4 regions of the Kitasatospora sp. NPDC088783 genome follow, and region 4 is predicted to be linked to each of the others. Evidence: riboswitches for the same ligand, from Rfam matches in the RefSeq annotation. Region 4 holds a riboswitch; each other region holds the start of a gene.
The links. Region 4 has a riboswitch for cyclic di-AMP ahead of ACIP60_RS33295 (M23 family metallopeptidase). Riboswitches for the same ligand answer to the same signal wherever they lie in the genome.

Region 1 (4,310 bases), on a different contig from region 4:
AGTACGAGACCACCGGCGAGCTCCCGCCGATTCCGGCCCACCACCCGCAGGGCTGAGCCGACGGGGGACGCCCGCCCGGGCGTCCCCCGCCGCACCCCGCACCGCAGCAAGCACGGCTCGGGCGCACCGCGCCCAACTCGCGGACGTCCGGCCCCGGTTCGGCCGCTCCGCCGGTCCGCCCGCGGAGGACCCCCGCCCCCGGACACGTCCCGGGCGGCCGAAACCCGCCGGGCCCGCCGCCCCGCGCTGCACCCGGTGCCACCCGCCCCGTCGACGCGGGCACCGGCGGTGGATAAGGTCGGTCCCCATGGCCGGCAGCGCGCGTCCCAGTGCGACGGGCCGGGACGGCGGACCGTCCCGCGAACCCGTGACGGCCCGGCTGCGCACGGCGCTGTACCGGGCCCGGCGCAGGCTGCGCCGCACCGGGGTCGACTACTTCCGCGGCGACGGCGCCGACTGGTGGGCGTTCGCCGCGCTCGCCCTGGCCGTCCCGCTGCTGGTGCTGCTCAACATCCTCGTCCCGGACTGGGCGCCGCCCACCGCCCTGGTCCTGCCGGTGCTGGCCGGCGCGCTGCTGCTGCGCCCCGGCACCCTGGTGCTGCTGTACGCCGCCGCGGCCGCCGGGCTGATCACCGAGTCCCTGGTGCACACCGGCGAGCGGGTGGCCAGCCGGCAGCCCGAGGCGTACGCCCACGGCGTCACCCCGGGCGCCGCCCTGGTGGTCGGCGCGGTCGGCGTCGCCGGACTGCTGGTCGCCCAGTTCCGCCGCCGGATCGGCGTGCCCTGGCGCGGCGGCTCCACCATGCTCTTCGACCTGCGCGAACGGATCCGGGTCCAGGGCCGCGTCCCGCAGCTGCCCGACGGCTGGCACACCGACACCGCGCTCCGCCCGGCCGGCGGCCAGTCCTTCTCCGGCGACTTCATGGTCGCCGCCCGCACCGGCCCGGTGCTCGAAGTCGTCCTCGCCGACGTCTCCGGCAAGGGCATGGACGCCGGCAGCCGCGCCCTGCTGCTCTCCGGCGCCTTCGGCGGGCTGCTCGGCTCGCTGCCCGCCCACGACTTCCTGCCCGCCGCCAACGGCTACCTGCTGCGCCAGGACTGGGAGGAGGGCTTCGCCACCGCCGTCCACCTGGTCCTCGACCTGGACACCGGCGAGTACGAACTCCTCTCCGCCGGGCACCTGCCCGGCATGCACCGGCTGGCCGGGGCCGGCCACTGGGAGGTCAAGGAGGCCGAGGGCCCGCTGCTCGGCGTCTACGACGGCGCCAAGTTCGAGGGCGCGCGCGGTACTTTGGGCCCCGGCGACGTGCTGATGCTCTGCACCGACGGCATGGTGGAGATCCCCGGCCGGGACTTGGGCGAGGGCATGGACCGGCTGATGGGCGAGGCCGACCGGCTGGTCGCCACCATCCCGGCGGCCGGGCGCCCCGGGGCCGCGGTCCGGCTGATCGACAGCGTGGCCAAGCACGTCAACGACGACCGGGCGGTGCTGCTGGTCTGGCGCCGCTGACCCCGCCGGGCGCGGACGCGGCGGGCGCGGTGAGCACGGAGCGCCCACGGAGTGTCAAACCCCGACGTTGATCTTCGGCCAATTCCCCTGGCATACCCGGCCGGTGGGCACCGACCCGGTCTGCCTGCCGGTTTGCCGCGGCAGCCGCCGCGAACCGCCTCCCGCCGACGCCCCGTCAGGACCCGTCCGCTATCGTCGCGGTCGGCGAAAATCAGTCCCACCACCCGGGTTGGGGCCCCCGGTGACGGGGCAAGTCCTTTACGCAGTCCGCACGAGCGACCACACTGAGTCCGGATGGAGTGGTGGGGACACGGGGGGCAGGGGCCGGTTTCCGCCTGGAGCCGTCGCCGGTTCCGACCTGAACCCCCGCCATGAATCGAGGAAGTGAGTCCCGGTGGCCTTCTCCGTCTCCGCCCTTGTCCTGTTCGGCGTCATCGTCTTCATCTTCATCCGCAACAAGCAGCTGAAGGGCGGACACGCCATCATCGCCGCGCTGTTCGGATTCATGCTCAGCCAGTCGACCATGGCCGGGCCGATCCAGCAGTTCCTCAACTCGATCTCCAAGGCCATCTCCGGCATCGCGGGCTGACCACCCCGTCCGGCCCCGGGGAGCACGTTCCGACGGGCGGGGGCACCCCCGTTCCGGACCGCACCGCTGCCCGCGGGTGACCAGGCTCACCCGACCCGTCACGCCAGGTCAGCGCCCAGGTGCACGCAGTGGCCGACGTCGCCCGCTGTGTGCGGTTCGTGGGCGCACCGTCATGATCCCGTACGCGCACCGCAGCCCGTCGTCGGCGGAGCGTGACCTGGCGTACCGTCAGCCCCCTCCCGATCACGGGAACGGGGCTCTTCGGCGCTTGCCAGCTCCGCGAGCCGTGGGTTTTGCTTCCTCCGCAGCCCGGACATCGGCCGGGCTGGCCATCGAGCGGAACGCCTAGTCCTGCCGCCGTTCGGTGCCGACCAGACACCACGCCACGGCAGGAGCGGGGGAACCACAGGTAGTACGCCGGGCCCGGAACGCACGGGACGGCTCGGGGTGAAGCCGCGGAGACGCGGCCGGGCAACTCTCGCCCGAACCCGACAGCTCACCTCGTAGGCGTCGGAGAGGAACAGCTTCATGTCCGTCCAGGGCAAGCACCGCAAGCCGCGCCTGACCACCATCGCCCGCATCGCCATCGCCGCCGGCGTGGTGGGTGCCGCGGTCGGCCTCCCGGTCTCCGCCGCCTCCGCGCACGGCACCGCCGACCACCAGGACGGCGGCCGCCAGTGGGCCAACGTCTCGGTCGACGCCACCCCCGTCGCCGACACCACCGGCCACCCCGCCGGTGACGCCGCCGCGCAGACCTACAAGGTCGCCGCCGGCGACACCCTCTCGAAGATCGCCACCGCGAAGAACGTGGACGGCGGCTGGGAGAAGCTCTACCAGGACAACCGCTCGGTCATCGGCGGCAACCCGAACCTGATCTACCCCGGCCAGCAGCTGAGCGTCAACGGCCAGGCCGCCCCGGCGACTTCGGCCACCACCTCCTCGGACGCCGCGGCCACCGCCGCCGCCCCGAAGGCGCAGGCCAAGACCGAGGCCCCGGCCAAGGCGAAGGTCGAGACCCCGGCTCCGGCCGAGGCGAAGGCCGAGACCCCGGCCCCGGCCCCCGCCAAGGTCGAGGCCAAGACCGAGGCCAAGACCGAGAAGTCGTCCTCGGCGAAGTCGTCGACCGCCACCGCCTCCACCGGTTCGAGCAGCGCCGGCTCCGCCGCGAGCTCCTCCTCCGGCTACGTCGCCCCCGCGCCGGGCAGCGTCACCACCGGTTACAAGGTGGCGGGCTCCAGCTGGTCCAGCGGCTACCACACCGGCATCGACTTCCCGGTCTCCACCGGCACCAGCCTGAAGGCGATCGCCAACGGCACCGTGGTCTCGGCCGGCAACGGCGGCGCCTACGGCAACCAGGTCGTCATCAAGCTCGCCGACGGCAAGTACGCCCAGTACGCGCACCTCTCCTCGATCTCCGTCTCGGCCGGCCAGTCCGTGACGGCGGGGCAGCAGATCGGCCTGTCCGGCGCCACGGGCAACGTCACCGGCCCGCACCTGCACTTCGAGATCCGCACCACCCCGGACTACGGCTCCGACATCGACCCGGTCGCCTACCTGGCGGCCCACGGCGTCAACGTCTGATCCCCGGCACCACCCCCCGGAGGCCCCGCGCGACCCACCGCGCGGGGCCTCCGGGCCGTCCGCGGGGCGGGAGCGCGGGGGAGCGCGGGGCCGGTGCGCCGGAGGGGGAACGGCGACGGCCCCGACCGCTGGGCGGTCGGGGCCGTCGGCCTCGTGGAGCGGGTGACGAGAATCGAACTCGCGTGACCAGTTTGGAAGACTGGGGCTCTACCATTGAGCTACACCCGCAGGGAAGCGCCCTCCGCCACCGTGCGGTGGTGAGGACTGGCCCAGCGTACCTGGTCGGGTCGGTGGATTGCACACTCCTTCCCGTTGTCGGCTCGTCCCCGGCTCGTCGATATCGCCCCGGTCGGGGGCGGGTCGACGTGTACTCTTCTGCTCGGCACCACGGGGTGTGGCGCAGGTTGGTAGCGCGTCCGCTTTGGGAGCGGAAGGCCGTCGGTTCGAATCCGGTCACCCCGACCGCGTGCGGCAGGGTCTCGTCGGCGGGCGGGGCCCTGTTGTCGTTGCGGCCCCGTCGTCGTCGCGCCCCGCCGCCGTGGTTCCGCCGCCGTGGTTCCGGGCCCCCCGGGCTCCCGGCCCCCGGTGCCGGGCACAGCCGCTTTCGTGGTACCGGTAGGATGGATCGCT
Region 2 (4,310 bases), on a different contig from region 4:
GAGCGAGAGCTGGGCGGCCCCGGCGGCGGCCAGCAGCAGGGCGGCCCGCCGGGACAGCGGAGCACCGGCCCGGCCCGGCCCGGTGGCCGTCGCCGGGTCGGTGACCAGGGGCTCGTCGACGAGGCTCAGACCCGCACCACCGTGTTGACCGGCATCGCGCCGACGCTCTCGTAGCGGACCCGGGCCCCGGGGTAGGGGGCGTGCACGACGACGCCCCCGCCGGCGTACATGCCGACGTGGTGCCTGTCGCTGTAGAAGATCACCAGGTCTCCGGGCCGGGCTTCGGCGAGGCTCACCCGCCGGCCGGCCGTGGCCTGTCCCTGCGAGGTCCGCGGCAGGGTCACTCCGGCCTGCCGCCACGACCAGTACATCAGACCGGAGCAGTCGAAGGTGCCGGGGCCGGTCGATCCGTAGACGTAGGGGGAGCCGATCTTGGAGATGGCGGCGGCCAGCGCGGCGGCGGCCCGGTCGGAGGAGGGCGGCTGGTCGCCGAGGTCGATCCGGTCGGTGCCGCGGGTGGCGCGCTGCCGGGCCGCCCGGGCGTCGTCGGCCGTCAGCCGGGCCCGCTCGGCGGGGGCGAGGCCGTTCAGCAGCCGCTGGGCCTTGGCCAGCCGCTCGCGGACCTCGTCCTTGGCGGCGGACAGCCGCTGCCTGGCCTGCTCCAGCTCGTCGAGCTTGGCGCCGGCCTCGTGCCGCCGCTCGTCGAGCCGCCGGGCCCGCTCGGCCAGCTCGCGCAGCCGGTCGCCCTGCCGGGCGGTGGCCTGTTCGAGCGAGCGGGCGCCGGTCAGGTAGCCGGCCGGGTCCTGGTCGAGCATCAGCCGGACGGCGGGGTCGATGCCCTGGGACCGGTACTCGGCGGCGGCGACGGCGCCCAGGTCGCCGCGCATCCGGTTGAGCTCCTCCTGCCCGGCGGCGACCTGGTCCTGGAGGGCGCCGGCCTCGGCCTGGAGCCGCCGCTGCTGCTCCAGCGCGGCGTTGCACTGCTCGGAGGCCCGCTCGGCCTCCTCGTAGAGCTGGTCGACCCGGGCCTTGACCTCGCCGCGGTTGGGCGGGTCGGCGGGGCTGAGCGGGGCCGCGGCGGCCCCGCCCACGGTCAGGCCGAGCGCGCCGGTGGCGGCGGCGGTGAGCGCCAGGGCGCGGGCGAGGCGCTGGACGCCGGGCAGTGGGGTGCGGCGGGGCACGGACACGCGCGACGGCTCCGTTCTGCGGCCGGCCTCCGCCGCCGCCCGCGGTCGGACGGCCGTCCTCGCGGGGGCCCGGGGGCAGAGGTTAGCGATTCCGACCGATCCAGTCCAAACCCTGACAGCACCGAATATTTGACCCCTAATCGGGCATCCGAACGAGAGCGGCCCGGCACCCCGTGCGGGGTACCGGGCCGGGGCCTCGACGGAGCGTCAGATCCGGACGATCCGGTTGATCGGCATCGCGGTCGCCGACTCGTAGCGGACCTGCGCGCCGGTGTGCGGGGCGTGGATGATCTGCCCGTTGCCGACGTACATGCCGACGTGGTGCTGGTCGCCGTAGTAGATGATCAGGTCGCCCGGACGGGCGTTGGCGATGTTGGTGCCGAGGCTGGTGCCGGCCCCGGCCTGCGCCTGCGAGGTGCGCGGGATGGACACCCCGGCCTGCTTGTAGGCCCACTGCATCAGCCCGGAGCAGTCGAAGGTGCTCGGCCCGGCCGCGCCGTAGGAGTACCAGCTGCCCAGCTTGGAGGCCGCCGCGCCGACCGCGTTGCCCGAGAAGCTGGAGGACGCCGGGGCGTTCAGCTCCGCCCGGCCGCTGTCGCGGGAGGCCCGCTGCTGCTGCTGTTGCTGCTGCTGCGCGGAGTCGGCCTTCGCCTTGGCGTCCGCGGCGGCCTTGGCCTCGGCGGCGGCGAGCTGCTCGCGCTCCTGCTGGGTCAGCGTGTTGAGCAGCTCCTGGGCCTTGGCCAGCTTCGCCTGGACGTCCTCCTTGTCGGCCTTGAGGGCCTTGGTGGTGGTGTCCAGTTCGGCGAGCTTGGTCTCGGCCTCCTTGCGCTGCGCGTCGAGCTTGGCCTGCTCGTTCTGGAAGGTCTTGAGCAGGTCGGCCTGGGTGGAGCCGACCGCGTTCAGCGCACCGGCCTGGCCGAGGAAGGTGTCCGGGCTGCTGGAGAGCATCAGCTGCATGGTCTGCGGCATGGTGCCGGTGCGGTACTGCTCGGCGGCGATGCCGGCCAGCGACTCCCGGGCGGAGGTCACCTGCTCCTGCTGCCGGGCGAGCTGGTCCTGGAGCTGGCCGACCTGCTTCTGCAGGTCCTGCTGCTTCTCGACCGAGGCGTTGAGCGCCTCCGTCTTCACCTCGGCCTGCTCGTTGAGCTCGTCGACCTGGGCCTTGACCTGGTCCTTGGTCGGCGCCGGGTCGGCGTGCGCCCCGCCCTGGGCGGAGAGCGCCACGGCAGCGGCGGCGGTGGCAGTGAGAATCGAGACCCGGGCACGGCCGACGGGCTTGGGACGGCGATGGGACGCCACGAAGGCGGACTCCTTCTTCCTCACACCGCCTACCGGGTGAGCTGACGGGTTCGGGCTGGAAGAGATGCCCTACGGCGCTTCACCGACCGCGCGCGGCGGTCGGCCCGGCGCCGATTCACCCCGGGGGAACGTGGTTCCCCGGCTCCGTTCGACAGCACCCCCGCAGGGGTATCCCCGTCGGCAGACCCGGTGTTGACGGTCTGCCCGCTGCGTCACGGACTCGGCGGCGACCTCCGCCGCCGCCCCCCTTGGGCGATCGACACTGCGGTGGTCGAAGCACGACCCTAGTAACCGATCCGTGATCCGTTCAAATCCTTGTCGGAAAAAAATCTGATTCTGAATCAAATACCTCGACACTTATGACCGAACGTGATCGGTTCACTACCCAGCACGGAGCAATTCTCACCCTGCGGCCGGGAAACACCACACCCGGGCGTGTCACGGATCACAGCAGGATCCCGACCCGCCCGGGCGTGTCACAGTGCGTCAGTTGTCGCCCGGTGGGGCGTTTGTCCGATTCGCCGGGCCGTCGACCAGCCCCGGCCGGACCCGACCCGCCCCGGTCAGACCCGGCGGATGGTGGAGATCGGCAGGGTGTCGACCTTCATCGTCTTCACCACGTCACCGGTGCGCGGCGCGTGCACCACCAGGCCGTTGCCGATGTACATGCCGACGTGGTGCCGGTCGCCGTAGTAGATGACCAGGTCGCCGGGCTGCGCGTTGTGCCAGTCGGTGCCCACGTTGGTGCCGTAGCTGCCCTGCGACTGCGAGGTGCGCGGCAGCGAGACGCCGGCCTGCTTGTACGCCCACACCATCAGGCCCGAGCAGTCGAAGGTGCTCGACCCGGTGGCGCCCCAGACGTACGCCGAGCCCTGCTTGCCGAGCGCGGCCGCCACCGCGGTCGCCGCGTAGCCGCTGGCCGGCGGCAGGGTGGACGGGTCGACCCGGGAGGCGCTGCGCGAGGCGGTGCCGCCGCCGGAGCCGCGGAGGATGGAGGCGCGGTCCGCGGCGTTCAGCTTGGAGAGCAGCTTCTGCGCCTCGGCGAGCTTGGCGTTCACGTCGTTCTTGGCGTCGTTGAGCGCCTGGGTCTGGCTGTCCAGCTCCTGGAGGACCTGGGAGGCCTCCTGCTTCTGCTGGTCCAGGCGGCGCTGCTGGTCCTTGAGCGACTTGAGCGTCTCGGCCTGGGTGCTGGCAGCCTGCCCGAAGGAGGTGGCCTGGGTGAGGTACTGGTCCGGGTTCGAGGAGAGCATCAGCTGCATCGACGGGTCGACGCCGCCCTGCCGGTACTGGTCGCCGGCCACCGCCGCCAGCCCGGAGGCCAGCTCGGTCAACTGCTCCTGGCCGCGGGCCACCTGGTCCTGCAGGTCGTCGGCCTGCTTGCGCAGCTGGTCGGCCCGCTCCTTGGCGCCGTTGTACTTCTCGGCGGACTGCTCCTGCTCCTCCAGCAGCTTGTCGACCTGTGCCTTCACCTCGTCCTTGTTCGGCTGGGCCGGGGCGGCGTGCGCGCTGGCCTGGGCCGTCAGGGCGACCGCGGTCGCGGCGGCAGCGGTGAACACGGAGATCCGCGCACGGCTCGGCTGCTTGGGACGGCGGTGGGAGGCCAAGGGGGAGCTCCTTCTTCCTGCTGGACTCACCCCGACGAGTGATGGTCCGGAATATAGGTTTGACGCCAGACCCTAGTGAAGTCCCTGCCTCCGCGTCCACTCCCGGGGGCTTCCGGATGCCCGCCCCCGCCCCCTTTCACGGGACCGTCACACTCCGGCCGCCCGGGGGCCCGCTGACCGCCCCTCAGCTGCGCGCCAGCCGGTTCAGCAGCAGCACCGA
Region 3 (4,310 bases), on a different contig from region 4:
ACCATGCTCGGCGCGGGCATGCTCGGGAACACCTACGTGGCGTACGGCTTCGGCAACTTCCTCTGGTACGGCACCTCGAACTACACCGCCTCCGACGAGACCGGCGTCACCACGATCACCGTCACCGCCGACGGCCGCGTCACCGGCGAGACCTTCACCCCCGCCCGCATCGACGGCCGCGGCGTGCCCGTCCCGCAGAACGGCAGCGCCGCGAAGGCCGCCCAGCAGCGCCGCGACGGCCTGCGCGGCTGCACCGGACTGGCCGCCGTCCCGAAGTGACGGCGGCCGGTCCGGGCATCCGTCAGCCCAGGTCCAGCACCTGGCCGGGCCGGATCAGGTCCGGGTTCTCGCCGATCAGCTGCTGGTTCGACTTGTAGAGCTCGGACCAGCCGCCGCCCACGGCGTTGCTGCGGGCGATCGAGGCCAGCGTGTCGCCGGGGCCTACGGTGTACGGCTGCGCGGACGGGGCCGGGGACGCTGCCGGAGCCGGGGCCGCCGGGGTGGTCGGGGCCGCCGGGGTGGTGGACGCGTCCGTGGGTGCGGCCGTGCCGCTGCCCGCGCCCGGGGCGGTGGTGGTGCCGCCGCCGGGCGACGCGTCCGGGGTGCTGCCGGTGCCGGTGCCGGTGCCGGTGGACGGGCCGGGCGACGGGGTGACCGGGAGGGTGGGCAGCAGGCCGCCCCCGTTCCCGTTGTTGGTGCCGGTGCTGCCGTCGGTGGGCGTGTTCGGGCTGGGCGAGGCGGTCGGGTCGGTGGGGTCGCCGGGAGCGGCCGGGTCGGTGGGGGGGACCGGCGGGACGGTCGGGGTGGCCGAGGCGTCCGGGGCGTTCGGGGTGGGGACGGTCGGGTCCGGGGTGGTCGTGGTCGGCGCGCTCGGGTGCGGCTGGGGGTGCGTCAGCTGCATGTAGCGCTCGTACAGGCTCTGGTGGCTGGTCCAGAACCAGGCGCCGTTCTTCTCGTACCAGTACACGTGCGAGACCGGGTCGTAGCCGGGCAGGCCGGAGAACACCGGCGTGCTCTTCCCGTCCGGGACGGTGCTGCCGTCCGGGGCGGAGTTGACCGCCGCGACGCCGCGTGCGCCGCGCAGCGAACCCGTCTCGTCCGCCGAGTCGTTGTCGTCGACCACGCCCGGCGCGCTGGCGGTGTTCAGGCCCGCGTCGTCCGCACACGCCGACCAGGGCGAGGGGCCCTCGGTGGCCAGGATGCGTTCGGCGACGGCGATCTGCTGGCTGCGGGTGGCCCCGTTCGGCAGCGCCGAGTACTGGGTGCCGCCGTAGTCGTTCCAGCGCTGGGCGGTGATCCCCAGGCCGCCGTAGATGCCGTTGCCCGCGTCGGAACTCCAGTTCCCTCCGCTCTCGCAGTCGGCGACCCGGTCCCAGACCGCGCTGGGGGCGGCGTGTGCGCCGGTGACGGCGAGCAGCGGCAGGGCGATGCCGACACCGGCCACGCCGGCCGCCGCGATCGCCCGCTCGGCCGCCTTCTCCGCCGGACCCTGCCGACGGTGGCGTCCCGAACCCGTGAAGAGCATGCGAGATCCTCTCCGCACGCCTACGGGGTGAGCTGTCGGGTTCGGGCCGGGAGGGAGGCCCGGCCGTCGCGCCCCGGTCACCCGGTGCGGACGGCTTCACCCCTAGCCGTGGGGGACGGCAACAATCGTGGTTCCCCCGTCCCTGCCCAAGGGTCTTGGTGGTCGACCCGCAGCGCGGTGGACAGGGCTCGGCGTTGTCGCGTGCGGGGGCCCGGCGGTGCGAGCCGGGGCGAGCCTATTCACTCGAACGTGGCAATCACAAGCGCGTCGCGCTCGGATCACGCCCTCGTCACGTCGGGTCCTGCGTGGTGTGTGGACGACCTGTTGACGGGAGATCGGGCGGGAGGACGAGGGGAGGGTCGGCGGATCGGTGGGAGAAGTCTGGCCGATCGGTGGGATTGGGGTGGGAGGGAGCGGGGAAGGCCGGTGCTCCGCCGGGGTGGTGTCGGCGGCTCTCGCCCGCCAACTGCCTTTGAGGGTAGCCGAGTTGGGTGTAAACGGGGCATTCGGCGCGTTGCGGATAAATGATGCGACAGGGGGTCGGCGGGCTTCCTACGATCGCCCTGCTCGCTGTTCCGGTGGGCGCGTCGCCGGGTCCGTCGAGTTCGTCGGGTCCGACAGGTCCGTCAGGTCCGTCGAGTCCGTTGGGGAGGTTCCGTGGGCGCCCTGATTCCTGAAGTGCTCCGCACCGAGCGCCAGTTCGCCAGGCTGTTCGTCGGCCAGTCGCTGTCGACCCTGGGAGACCGGGTGTCGTTCGTGGCGCTGCCCTTCGCCGTGCTGTCGATCGGCGGCTCGGCCGTCGACGTGGGGCTGGTGACGGCCGCCGGGCTGCTCCCGCTGCTGGTGTTCGCCCTGGTCGGGGGCGTCTGGGCGGATCGGATACCGAGACGGCGGATCATGCTGGCCTCCGACCTGCTGCGGTGCGCCGTCCAGGCGGCCGTCGCGGTGCTGCTGCTCACCGGCACCGCCCGGGTCGGGCTGCTGGCGCTGCTGATGGCGCTGTTCGGGGTCGCGGACGCCTTCTTCCTCCCCGCCTCCACCGGGTTGCTGCCCCTGCTGGTCCCCGCCGATCGGCTGCGCGAGGCGAACGCGCTGAGCGGGTTCGTCCAGTCGACGGGCCTGGTGGTCGGCCCGGCGCTGGCCGGTCTGCTGATCGCGGCGGTCGGCCCGGGGGGTGCGCTGGCGATGGACGCCGCGAGTTTCGCGGTCAGTGCCGCGGTGCTGGCCCGGCTGGGCGCGGTCGACGGTGCGGTCGCGGCGGGCGGCGTCGACGGCGGGGCCGAGCGGGGCGAGCGGCCCGGGTTCCTGGCCGAGCTGCGGATCGGCTGGCAGCAGGTGCGCAGCCGGACGTGGGTGTGGTCGAGCATGCTCGCCATGGCGGTCTACCACGTCGTGGTGCTGCCCTCGGTGTTCGTGCTCGGGCCGGTGCTGGCGAAGCGCGAGTGGGGCGGCGCCAACGCCTGGACGGTGGTGGTGATCGCCTTCGGCCTCGGCTCGATCGTGGGGGACGTGTGCTCCTACCGGTGGAAACCGGCCCGCCCGATGGCCGTCGCGGCGGTGGCGATGGCGGTCGCCTCCTGCCAGGCCGCGATCATCGGCTCCGGTGCGCCGGTCTGGGTGATCGCCGCCCTGAAGGCGGTCACGGGCGTGGGCGTGTCCCTGTTCTTCGTGCTCTGGGAGACCTCGCTCCAGGTGCACATACCGGAGCGGGTGCTCTCCCGGGTCAGCTCCTACGACCACCTGATCGCCGTCGCCCTGATGCCGCTCGGGCTGGTGCTGGCCGGTCCGCTCTCCGAGAGCCTCGGCGTGCGTCCCACGCTGTTCGGGATGACCGCCCTCGCCGTCCCGGTCGCGTTCGTCCTGCTCGCGCTCCCCGCGGTCCGTCACCTGCCGGCGAGCCGGCCTCCCGAGCCGGAGCCCGAGCCGGCGGCCGGACTTGGACCTGAGCCGGAGCCCGCGCCCGGGGTCCGGACGGCGGCGGGGACGGTGGCGGGAGCCGCCGGGCGCCGGGAGCCCGTTCCGGAAGCGGAGGCGGCGCTGTGAGCGTGACCCACGGCTGACCACCGGCCCACCACAGCGCGCCGCGCCCAGCCCGGTCGCGGCCGGGGCGACCGGACCGGCGGCTGCGGCGGTGGCTGTGTGGCGGTGGTCAGCGGGAGGGGATCAGCGGTATTCGCAGAGGTAGGCCGTGTCGATCGAGACCTGGAGGTGGAACTTGCTGTCACCCGGAACGGAGAAGTGCTCACCGGCGGAGAAGGTCCGCCAGTCGTCGGAGCCGGGGAGCTTCACGGTCAGGGCGCCGCTGACCACGTGCATGACCTCCGGGGCGGCGGTGCCGAACTCGTACTCGCCGGGGGCCATCACGCCGACGGTCGCCGGGCCGTCGGCCGAGGTGAAGGCGACCGACTTGACCGTGCCGTCGAAGTATTCGTTGACCTTGAGCATGCGCGTTCTCCTGCGGAAGGGGTGCGGAACGGCGGCCGGCGCGTCGCGCGCCCGGCCGCGGCGGGGGCGAGCCTATCGGCGCGAGCAGCTCGGTTGCCGGGAGCGTCCGCTGGTTGGTCACCGGCCGACGGTGGCCCCCGCCGCCGTCGGGCCCGTCTCCGCCGCAGGTCGGAACGCGGCGCGCGGCGCGGCGAGTTCGGCGGCCCGGCCCGCCGGGGTGGCGGCGGGCCGGGCCGGGAGGCGTCCGGACGGGGACGCCGGGAGGGGAGGATCAGCCGAGCGTGATGCCCGGGTAGAGCGGGTGGTCGGCGAGCAGGTCGACCGCGCGCTTGGCGACGGA
Region 4 (4,310 bases):
CACCAGCCGTTCGGCCGCCGCGGCCAGCGCCGGGCCCGGCTCCGGGTCCGGCGCCTGCGGCAGCGCCGCGTACCGGCGGGGGTGGCGCAGCGCGTACCCGGCGTAGGCGGCGAGCAGGGCGCGGACCGCCGCGTCCCGGGAGTGGCCGAGCACGGCGGCGGCCAGGTGGTCGGCCAGCTCCTCGGTGGTGCGGACGGCCACCAGCCGGCGCAGTTCGGGCAGGCCCCCGGCGACGTGCTTGTACAGCGAGGGGGTGGCGACGCCGGCCCGGGCGGCGACGGCGGCCAGGGTGAGCGCCTCGGCGCCGCGCTCGTCGATCAGTTCGAGGGCGTGGTCCACCACGGCGGCGGTGGAGAGTCCGGCGCGGGGCATCAGCGGGCGGTCCCGTTCTCGTCGGACGGGCCTGCCTGCCCGGCCTGCCCGGCCGGCCCGCCCAGTCCGGCCAGGAAGGGCAGCAGGGCGTCGGCGACGGCCTGCGGGTGACTGGCCATCGGGTAGTGGCCGGCGCCGCCGATCATCACTGTGCGGCCGCGCAGCGCGGCGGCCTGCCGGTCGGCGACCAGCCCGGGCCGCGGGAAGTCCGGGTCCTTGTCGCCCATCAGCACCAGTGCGGGCACGTCGACCGCCGCGCACCAGCCGACCGGCGCGGAGTCGCCCCTCAGGTAGCCGCGCAGCGCGGCCTTGCGGGCGGGCTCGCGGAGCATCGCGGCCAGCCCGGCCCGGTAGGCGTCGAAGTCGGCGGGCCGCTCGCCCGGGTAGTAGAACTTCTGCATCGCGCTCCACAGCCCGGGGAACGCGGTGACCAGCGGGGCGGCCAGGCCGAACAGCGCCTTCTGGAAGCCGTTCAGCGGCAGGTTCTCGACGAACGCGTCGATCAGCACCACGCCGCCGGTGCGCCCGGGGGCGAGCGCGGCGGCCCGGACCACGCTGGCGCCGGTGTACGAGCTGCCGACCAGGACGGCGCCGCGCAGGTCCAGGTGGTCCAGCAGGGCCGCCAGGTCCTCGGCGATCGCGGCCGGGCTGTGGTCGGTGAAGCCGGTCGAGGACTCGCCCATGCCGCGCAGGTCCATGCTGACCACCCGGTGCCCGGCGGCGCCCAGCAGCGGGGCGAGGTGGCGGTAGACGGCCCGCTTGTCGAGCATGCCGGGCAGCAGGACGACCGGGACGCCGGGGCCGGGGGCGTCGTCGTAGGCGATCCGGCCGCCGGTGACGTCGAGGTACCGGGTGGTGGTGCCGAGGGTGCTGTTCATCGCGGGCCTCCTGGCGGGCGTCCGGCGCTCCGGGCGCTCAGGGCCCGGCTCCTGCCGATAGCCATAAAGCTAAGGCTAATAGCCTTAGCCGTCAACTCCCGGCCACCGGCCCGCCCCTGCCGCCCGCCCCTGCCGCCCGCGCCGCCCGCCCGCCGGGCGCTCGGATCCCGCCAGGCCCCGTCCGGTCAGATCCCGTCGACCTTGAACGGGTCGTGCTCGGCGAGCAGCTTCTCCAGCCGGGCCTGGTCGACCCGGCTGGTGAGCGCGCCCTCGTCCTGGCGGTCGCGGATCACCTTGGCCAGCGTGAACGCGGAGGTGATCTCGTAGAGCAGGCCGACGCCGAGGAAGGCGCGCATCCAGGCGCTGACCGGGAGGTAGGCGATCCCGAGGACGAGGGCGGCCGTGGCGAACGCGAAGGAGGCGACGGCCTGCAGGTAGTAGGCGGAGGTGGTGCGGTGCGGCACGGATGCGGTCATGGGGCCAGGGTCCCGCCGGGGGCCGCGGGGGGTCGTGAGTACGGATACTCAACCGCGCCGTCACGGTCCGTCATGTCCGGAACCGGGCCCCTTGGCGAACCGTCACAAATCGCCCATAGGGCGTCAGGAAAGTTTCACTGCACCTCGGTAGGCGCTTGGAATCATGGGGTCCATAGGATTAACGTTTGATAACGCAGCGCGGTCGGCAACGCCGTAACCATGCGGCACCGTGCGCCACGCCTAATCCATCGGGCCCACCCCCGCGGTCGGGCCCGGGAGCCGGGGAACCACGTTCCACCGGGGTGAATCGGGACGGCCCTGGGCCCGACCGTAGGAGACCTTCCACCTCCGAACCCGTCAGCTAACCCGGTCGGCGGCAGGGAAGGAAGGAGCGCGCCCCCGTGGCGTCGACCTACACCGAGAGCACCGGCACCCAGCTGCTCGACCACCCGGTCGAGACCGAACCCGTCCGGCCCCGGCTGCCCCGCCAGGCCCGCGTCGGCGCACCGCTGCTGGGCGTCACCGCGATGACCGCCGCCCTCGGCGCCACCGGCCTCGCCGCCGCCCCCGCCCAGGCCGCCGCACCGGCCCCGGCCCCCGTCGCCGCCGCCGACGAAGCCTCCGAGGGACTGCTCGCCGCGGACCCGGGCCTCGCCCTGGCCGCCCGCATCCTCCAGCAGGCCGACGGGCAGCGCACCGCCACCGAGGAGTCCGCCCGGGTCGCCGCCGCGCAGGAGGCGGAGGCCAAGCACGCCGACCGCCGGGCCGAGACCGCGGCCGCGCCCGAGACCGCGGCCACCGAGGCCACCGCGGCCGAGGCCGTCCTGCCGGTCGCCGGCTACCGGCTGGCCGACCCGTCCGCCCAGCCCGGTGCGCACTGGGCCCACCTGCACACCGGCCTGGACTTCGCCGCCCGCACCGGCACCCCCGTCACCGCCGTCACCGCCGGCACCGTCACCTCGGCGGGCTGGTCCGGCACCTACGGCTACCGGGTCATCCAGACCCTCCCCGACGGCACCGAGCTCTGGTACTGCCACCTCTCCCGGATCGCCGCCCCCGCCGGCCGGGTCGCCCCCGGCACCGTCCTCGGGGCCGTCGGCGCCACCGGCAACGCCACCACCCCCCACCTGCACCTCGAAGTCCGCCCGGGCGGCGCGGCCCCCGTCGACCCCCTCCCCTGGCTGCACCACCTCGGCCTCCGGCCCTAGGCCCCGCCCGGGGCGGTGCGCGGCCCTCTCGCGCCCGGCCGCCCCGGCCCGCTCAGTACTCCTCGGGGGCCAGCTCCGGGAACTCCTCCAGCAGCAGCCGCGGCAGCCCCGGGACGGTCCACTCGCCGCACAGGTCGATCGCGGCCTGCGCCACCGCCTCCTCGAACTCCTCGAACGCGCCGGTGAGTTCGGCGGGCATCGGCAGTCCGCGGGCGTTCAGCTCGGCGAGGTTGCGGTAGCTGCGCCGCATCAGGCCCTGCTCCAGCAGCCGCCGGGCCCCGTCGGTGGAGACGCCGATCAGCAGCGGCCGTCCCGGCTGGTCCCAGTGGCCGTCCCCGTCCAGGCCGGGCACCCGGTCGAAGGCGGCGAAGCGCTCCTCCTCCGGGAGTTCGCGGAACGCCGCCAGCCAGGCCCGGACCGCACCGAGGTCCGCGGTCGGCACCCCGTCCGCGCGCAGCAGCAGGGCGTACAGCCGGGGCCAGGTCACCAGGTCGGAGCGGCGCAGCAGGGAGAGCAGCACCTCGCCCTGCCAGTCGGCCTCCGCGCGGAGCTTCTCCGCGCGCTTGGCGTTCAGCCGCCGGGCCGCCCGCTGCCACTCGATCAGCAGCCGCACCGCCGCCGGGTACGCCGCCGGGTCGCCGTCCGGCTGCACGTACAGGTGGAGCTGCTCGTAGAGCAGGTGCTCCAGCACCGGGGAGGTGAGTTCGGGAAGGCCCTCGTGCAGCCGGGCCCCGCCCAGCTCCAGCAGGGTCAGCACGGTCCGCACCGCCGGCTCGGGCACCGGGTCGAGCCCCGCCCCGTCCGCCCAGCTCAGCAGATCGGCGGCGCGGGTACGGGGGAGCAGGTGCAGGTCGTCGTCGTCCACCCCGGTACGGTAGCCGGTCCCCGGACCGGCGCCCGGTAGGGTCGGCGGCCATGGAGACCCTCCGGCTGCGCGGCCCCCGGCTCACCCTGCGGGAGTACCGGCACACCCCGGAGGAGGTGGCCGCCCTGCACGCGGTGCACGGCGACCCCGAGACGGTCCGCCACCTCCCGTTCGGGGTGCGGGACTTCGAGGACTGCGCCGACCAGGTCGAGCTGTACCTGGAGGCCGCCGAGGAGGAGCCCCGGACGCACTACCGGCTGGCCGTCGACGACCCGTCGGGCGAGCCGGTCGGCCAGGCCGCGCTCACCCGCGAGGACGGGCACGCGGCCCAGCTCGGCTGCGTCCTGCGCCGCGACACCTGGGGCCGCGGGTACGCCACCGAGGTCACCGCGCTGCTGTGCGCGCTCGGCTTCGAGACCCTGGGCCTGTACCGGCTGGCGGCCCGCTGCGACCCCGCCAACACCGCCTCGGTCCGGCTGCTGGCCCGGGCCGGGTTCCGGTACGAGGGCCG

Region 1: another riboswitch for cyclic di-AMP. It lies ahead of ACIP60_RS20530 (peptidoglycan DD-metalloendopeptidase family protein); the one in region 4 lies ahead of ACIP60_RS33295 (M23 family metallopeptidase).
Region 2: another riboswitch for cyclic di-AMP. It lies ahead of ACIP60_RS26550 (NlpC/P60 family protein); the one in region 4 lies ahead of ACIP60_RS33295 (M23 family metallopeptidase).
Region 3: another riboswitch for cyclic di-AMP. It lies ahead of ACIP60_RS06930 (transglycosylase family protein); the one in region 4 lies ahead of ACIP60_RS33295 (M23 family metallopeptidase).

Annotation. Positions count from the first base shown of each region.
Region 1 covers NZ_JBIVKJ010000007.1:45,149-49,458, forward strand. Annotated here, with positions in the region: gene ACIP60_RS20515 (ribose-5-phosphate isomerase) at 1-56, shown strand, start outside; gene ACIP60_RS20520 (PP2C family protein-serine/threonine phosphatase) at 308-1,510, shown strand; gene ACIP60_RS20525 (hypothetical protein) at 1,905-2,099, shown strand; cyclic di-AMP (ydaO/yuaA leader) riboswitch at 2,471-2,622, shown strand; gene ACIP60_RS20530 (peptidoglycan DD-metalloendopeptidase family protein) at 2,628-3,680, shown strand; tRNA gene ACIP60_RS20535 (tRNA-Gly) at 3,835-3,908, opposite strand; tRNA gene ACIP60_RS20540 (tRNA-Pro) at 4,069-4,142, shown strand.
Region 2 covers NZ_JBIVKJ010000010.1:215,910-220,219, forward strand. Annotated here, with positions in the region: gene ACIP60_RS26545 (NlpC/P60 family protein) at 126-1,187, opposite strand; gene ACIP60_RS26550 (NlpC/P60 family protein) at 1,395-2,486, opposite strand; cyclic di-AMP (ydaO/yuaA leader) riboswitch at 2,497-2,650, opposite strand; gene ACIP60_RS26555 (C40 family peptidase) at 3,050-4,090, opposite strand; gene ACIP60_RS26560 (NYN domain-containing protein) at 4,275-4,310, opposite strand, start outside.
Region 3 covers NZ_JBIVKJ010000002.1:566,510-570,819, forward strand. Annotated here, with positions in the region: gene ACIP60_RS06925 (CapA family protein) at 1-279, shown strand, start outside; gene ACIP60_RS06930 (transglycosylase family protein) at 302-1,525, opposite strand; cyclic di-AMP (ydaO/yuaA leader) riboswitch at 1,529-1,696, opposite strand; gene ACIP60_RS06935 (MFS transporter) at 2,183-3,568, shown strand; gene ACIP60_RS06940 (pyrimidine/purine nucleoside phosphorylase) at 3,689-3,970, opposite strand; gene ACIP60_RS06945 (glycine hydroxymethyltransferase) at 4,242-4,310, opposite strand, start outside.
Region 4 covers NZ_JBIVKJ010000019.1:22,673-26,982, reverse strand. Annotated here, with positions in the region: gene ACIP60_RS33310 (TetR-like C-terminal domain-containing protein) at 1-372, opposite strand, end outside; gene ACIP60_RS33305 (alpha/beta fold hydrolase) at 372-1,250, opposite strand; gene ACIP60_RS33300 (YiaA/YiaB family inner membrane protein) at 1,436-1,726, opposite strand; cyclic di-AMP (ydaO/yuaA leader) riboswitch at 1,968-2,117, shown strand; gene ACIP60_RS33295 (M23 family metallopeptidase) at 2,128-2,934, shown strand; gene ACIP60_RS33290 (hypothetical protein) at 2,987-3,799, opposite strand; gene ACIP60_RS33285 (GNAT family N-acetyltransferase) at 3,850-4,310, shown strand, end outside.